Linked DNA regions of Tunicatimonas pelagia. The protein of the gene in region 1 interacts with the protein of each later gene in a pairwise test. Links are inferred from orthologs where the notes say so. Each region holds a gene or a part of one and is shown on either strand. Other genes may lie near its edges.

Region 1 (2,933 bases):
TTTGAAAATCTCCCCCAATCTCTACATCACACAGTCGGTATCCGGCAATCAGATCAAAATACTCCCGCTCCTGCGTAGTTACCCACGAGCCGATTAAGCGAGAACTCCACCGATCATTGATACGATAAGTCCACTGTAAGCCAGTTTGGAACGTTTGGTAGGTCAGATTTTCTTGCCCTTCGTAACCAACAAATAGGTTGAAGCTCTCTTGTAACGTTCCAAAGGTAGTGGTGCGGCTCTCGGGTTGCACCCGGTAGTTGTTGTTGGCGTACGCTACCAGTAAGCCCAACTCACTTTTCACCTTATTCTCATCGCCATCTAAATCGTACGTTATGTACGACTGAAGATCGGTAAACTGAGGACGATACTGCCCATCAATTTCCAGGGTGCCTAACAAGTACTGCGCCCGCTTATGACGTACACCTGCAATGTACGAACCTTTCTTGTAGCTACCCTCCACGTGAGCCGCTCCCCCTAGCAACCCCGCCCGCAACGAAGCATCAGTTGTGGTTGGCTTTTTATAGCGCACATTTAGGGTAGACGATAGCTTATCGCCGTACTTGGCTTGCCAGCCACCGGAAGAGAAAGCCACATCGGCCACCAAATCCGGATTGATAAAGCTCAGCCCTTCTTGCTGCCCCGCTCGAATTAAGAAAGGGCGGTACACCGGAATATTATTTACGTACACCAGATTCTCGTCGTAGTTCCCACCGCGTACCGAGTAGTTAGAACTCAATTCGTTATTACTAACTACGCCGGGTAGCGTAACTAAAATCCGGTTAAAATCTTGGAAGGCCGAAGGAATATTCTGGGCGGTTTGCGGATCAAGCCGTACTAAACCTGGTACAAAGCGACTGTCATCATCAGTATTCGCCACTACTTCTACCTGCTCCAGCAAGCGGACATCAGGCCGTAACGTAACAGATAATGTTAGCGTATCGTAGGCACTCAGAGTAACCTGACGCAGAATGTTGGTGTACTCCAAATGCGAGAAAGCCAGATCGTAGGTTCCAGGAGCCAAAGAAAGCTGAAAAAAACCCCGCTCGGTAGTTACGGTTCCCTGGTCACTACCTTGCACCGATATGGCTACGTCGGGAAGCACAGATTGGGTACTATCTCGTACGGTACCATTGACTACCGCCAGTTGAGAAAAGCACGAAAGGCTCAAGCCCAACCAGCACCCCAGGGTGATTATCCCGCACCGCAGTACTAGATGCTTCATACTTGCACGGCCTGCTTCAAATTGGCGATGGTAGTCATTGGATCGGCAGATTTGAACACAAAGCTACCGGCTACAAAGGCATTCACTCCGGCCTGAGAAAGCTGAGTCGCGTTCTGATCGCTTACGCCGCCATCTACTTCTATCAGCACCGAAGTATCGGCTTTTTGCATTAACTGGCGCAGGTCAGTTAGTTTTTGATAGGTCTGCTCAATAAAGCTTTGCCCACCAAACCCTGGGTTCACCGACATAATTAGTACCAGATCAATATCAGTCAGAATATTTTCCAGCAGTTGTACCGAAGTGTGGGGATTGATGGCTACCCCCGCTTTGCAACCCAACTCTTTAATCTGCTGAACCGTGCGGTGCAAATGCGGGCAAGCTTCGTAGTGTACCGTAATTCGATCGGCACCCAGTTTTTGGAATTCAGTCAGATATTGATCGGGGTTAGTAATCATTAAATGCACATCCAGTGGCTTCTGAGTGTGTTGCTGAATAGCTTGCAACACTGGCATTCCGAAGGAGATGTTGGGCACAAACACTCCGTCCATCACATCTACGTGAATCCAATCGGCCTCACTTTGGTTGAGCATCTCTACGGCTGATTGCAGGTTGCCAAAATCGGCCGCTAGTACCGATGGGGCGATGTATTTCATGTATCTAGAATTTTATCACTTTTACGGTGTCAGAAGCAGTAGCACTTAGTACGTGCAACACGTATACTCCTCGCTGCCAAGATGAAGTATCTACGGTAAACGAGTCATCATTGGAAACGGGAACATGCTGGGTGAGTAGCAGTTGCCCGGTACTGTTGTACACGTACACATCGAGAGGTTCACCAACAAAATCAGCCGACTCTACGAATAAGTTACCACTTTCAATCGGATTAGGAAATACTTTATAGCGAGAAACAGCCGTAGGCTTTCGTGTTGACAGCGGGATTTGATCAGCTAGTACTTCAAAATTAGGAATACCGTAACCCAATTCGTTATCCGGGGTCATGGCTTGGCTACCAGCCGACCGAATTCTATCCATAATTTCTAGGTTAGTAGCCTGGGGAAATGCCTGCCAGACCCCCGCAGCAAAACCCGAAATTAGCGGAGCCGAAAAAGAGGTGCCATTGGAACGAGTTATGTTACTTTGGGCATTGACTACCACGGTTTGCAAACCTAGCGCAGAAACATCGGGCTTCACCCGCCCATCGGCGGTAGGTCCAAAAGAGCTAAAGGAAGCCCGGAAGCCACCCGCACCAACTGCTCCTACGGCCAGAATATCCGGTGCATCGGCCGGTGGCGATACGTAACGCCAGCGTCCGCCACCTTCGTTACCCGCACTCACTACGCAAAGTATTCCTTTGGCCGTAGCCATCCGAGCTGCCCGGGTAATAGCTGCCGTTTGTCCGTCCAGGTCACTGTAAGTATAGCTCATCTCAGCGTCATCGAAGGTAGTATACCCTAATGATGTGCTGATAATATCCACCCCGGCACTATCCGCTTTTTCAGCCGCAAACAGCCAGTTGTATTCTTCTATCCGGTACTCTGAACCCGACTCTTCCGTGATGCAGAGCATAACATCGGCTGCGTAGGCTCCCGCCTCCAAAACACCCGGTTGGTAAGCTGCAATGCAAGACAACGCCTCCGTACCATGCTGCCCATACCGATAAACGTTGGGGCTATTGCCGACAAAATCGTAGGTTAGCTTCAGTTGATCATTG
Region 2 (2,966 bases), 4.2 Mb from region 1 along the record:
CTGCAAAAGTATCTGGAAGAACATCAAATAGTGGGCATTACCAATATTGATACGCGGAAGTTGGTTCGGCATATTCGTTCCAAAGGAGCGATGAACGCCATTATTTCCTCCGAAGATCTTTCGGTAGAATCGCTAAAAAATAAGTTAGCCGAGGTTCCATCGATGGAAGGGTTAGAACTATCCAGCGAAGTTTCTACCAAAGAAGCTTTTCTGCTCGGCGATAGTGATGCGCCCCTTAAAGTAGCAGTGTTGGATATAGGAATAAAAACATCAATTCTGAATAACCTACTGAAGCGAGGCTGCCAATGCAAAGTGTTTCCGGCCCGTACTACCTACGCCGAGATGCTAGAGTGGAACCCCGATGGTTTCTTTATTTCTAACGGCCCGGGTGACCCCAGTGCGATGGACTACGCCGTGGAAACGGTGAAGGAAATTGTTAAGAATGACCATCCCTTGTTTGGCATATGTTTAGGCCATCAGTTGTTGGGATTGGCTAATGGTATTGCTACTTACAAAATGCACCACGGGCACCGCGGTCTAAACCATCCGGTAAAAAATCTGAAAACCGGTTTGAGTGAAATGACCTCTCAAAATCATGGCTTTTCCGTAGACTTGGATAAGGCAGAAGGTGCCGACGAGGTAGAAGTAACTCACCTGAATCTTAATGATAATACGGTAGCTGGATTGCAGGTGAAAAACAAAAAAGCCTTTTCGGTGCAGTATCATCCTGAATCTTCACCGGGGCCTCATGATTCCCGCTATCTATTTGATCAATTTGTGGCACTGATGGAGAAATAAAACTTTTTTAAAATTAAAAATTAACGAAACAATGAGCATTATAAAGAAAATACACGCCCGACAGATATTAGATTCTCGCGGTAATCCAACGGTTGAAGTAGATGTTATTACCGCTCAAGACGTACTAGGGCGGGCGGCGGTTCCATCGGGAGCTTCTACCGGAAAGCACGAAGCTGTAGAGTTGCGAGATGACGATAAATCTCGCTTTATGGGGAAAGGAGTGACCAAGGCGGTTGAAAATGTCAACACTAAAATTGCAGAAAAACTTTTAGGAGTTTCGGTGTTTGAGCAAAACCTGATTGACCAGATAATGATTGAGCTAGATGGCTCAGATAATAAGTCTGTTTTGGGAGCCAATGCTATGTTGGGAGTTTCGCTGGCGGTAGCCAAAGCAGCCGCTCAATCAGTGCATCAACCACTCTTTCGCTACATTGGCGGAGTGAACGCCAACACGCTACCGGTACCTATGATGAATATTCTGAACGGTGGCAGCCACGCTGACAATGCGATTGACTTTCAGGAGTTTATGGTGATGCCCGTGAAGGCGGAAACTTTTTCTGAAGCGTTACGCATGGGAACGGAAGTGTTTCACCACCTGAAAAAAGTACTAAAAGATAAGAATCTCTCTACCAACGTAGGCGATGAGGGCGGTTTCGCCCCGAATATCGAATCCAATGTAGAAGCAATTGAGGTGGTGCTGCAAGCTATCGAGAATGCTGGATACAAACCCGGCGAAGAGATGTTTATTGCGATGGATGCTGCTTCATCCGAGTTCTACGACGAGGAGAACAAAATCTATCACTTCTCTTCTACCGGTGATAAGCTATCTTCGCAAGAAATGGCTGATTACTGGAAAGATTGGGTGGATAAGTACCCCATTATTTCTATTGAAGACGGAATGCACGAAGATGATTGGGACGGTTGGAAAGCCCACACCGAAAGTATTGGCGATAAAGTGCAGCTAGTAGGTGATGACCTCTTTGTAACCAATGTAAACCGACTACAGCGAGGTATTGACGAACATATTGGCAATGCTATTCTTATTAAAGTGAACCAAATTGGTACTCTAACCGAGACCATTAACGCGGTAAATTTGGCGAAAAGAAATGGTTATAAGAGCGTGATGTCACATCGTTCGGGTGAGACCGAAGACAATACAATTGCTGATTTAGCCGTTGCTCTTAATACCGGGCAAATAAAAACTGGGTCAGCTTCCCGTTCTGATCGGATGGCGAAATATAACCAACTCATCCGTATTGAAGAAGCGCTAGGATTGACCGCATTTTACCCCAATCAACTGCTGTAAAACAGTAGGACGCAAGAGGAAGAATATTTTTCCGGTAAAATTAGGTATATTGTTATAACTAAACGAACATGGAAATACCGAAAATACCGTCGTGGCTGAGAAATTTTTTCTTCCTCTTTACCTTGGGTTTTCTGCTTTGGATGTTTTTTCTCGACATCAATGATCTGCCCTCTCAGTTCCAAAGAAGCCAAGAGATACGTTCTCTAGAACAGGAAAAGGCCTTTTATGAACAGGAAATAGAGAAAGTGAAAGGTGACCGCAAGAAATTGCTGACCGACGATGCCATGCTAGAGAAGTTTGCCCGGGAGAAATACTTAATGAAGAAGCCCAGCGAGGATGTATATGTACTGGAAAAACAGTAAAACTACGAACCGACTAAAACTGATACTGCTACTCTGGGGAGTGATTGGTATCAGTCAATTTTCTGTCGCTCAGGAAGAAGGCGAAGATCAAGTGCAAGAGGAAGATGAGAGTTATTATCAGAGACCGTCTATTCTCGATAAACTAGCACCGGGAGGAAATTTTAGTCTACAATTTGGTACGATAACCTACATTGAGGTATCACCGATGGTGGGTTACCGCTTTACGAATAATTTTACGGCCGGGCCAGGCTTTACGTATCGCTATTTTAAAGTACGGGGGTTTGAGGCTTCGAGCATCTATGGCCCTCGGTTTTTTGCTCGCTACGTAATCAGTCGGCAGTTCTTTTTGCAATCTGAGTACGAAAATCTCAGTGTAGAGTTCCCTACCGGTGATCCCCGGACGCCTGTTACCCGAGAGTGGGTTCCTGGATTGTTTGTTGGCGGAGGCTTGTTTCAACCAATTGGTCAACGGGCTGGTATTATGGTTGGAGCATTTTACA

What was found. Proteins that work in one complex are often made in the same cells at the same time.
Region 2: the proteins of rpe (region 1) and eno interact in binary tests that used the Escherichia coli proteins (3 or more experiments, as listed by UniProt). The link is inferred for Tunicatimonas pelagia from one-to-one orthologs.

What each region holds. Positions count from the first base shown.
Region 1 is NZ_CP120683.1:1,580,548-1,583,480, forward strand. What follows is about bases 48-2,855. They hold rpe (ribulose-phosphate 3-epimerase), read right to left. Parts: upstream 1,876-2,855; coding sequence 1,219-1,875; downstream 48-1,218. Other genes in these bases: P0M28_RS06640 (TonB-dependent receptor), read right to left, coding at 48-1,222; P0M28_RS06650 (S8 family serine peptidase), read right to left, coding at 1,880-2,855. In the rest of the region: more of P0M28_RS06640, read right to left, coding at 1-47; more of P0M28_RS06650, read right to left, coding at 2,856-2,933. UniProt on the Escherichia coli protein: Catalyzes the reversible epimerization of D-ribulose 5-phosphate to D-xylulose 5-phosphate.
Region 2 is NZ_CP120683.1:5,807,196-5,810,161, forward strand. The notes cover bases 126-2,966. They hold eno (phosphopyruvate hydratase), read left to right. Parts: upstream 126-829; coding sequence 830-2,104; downstream 2,105-2,966. Other genes in these bases: carA (glutamine-hydrolyzing carbamoyl-phosphate synthase small subunit), read left to right, coding at 126-798; P0M28_RS24930 (FtsB family cell division protein), read left to right, coding at 2,173-2,466; P0M28_RS24935 (hypothetical protein), read left to right, coding at 2,447-2,966. Outside these bases: more of carA, read left to right, coding at 1-125. UniProt on the Escherichia coli protein: Catalyzes the reversible conversion of 2-phosphoglycerate (2-PG) into phosphoenolpyruvate (PEP). It is essential for the degradation of carbohydrates via glycolysis.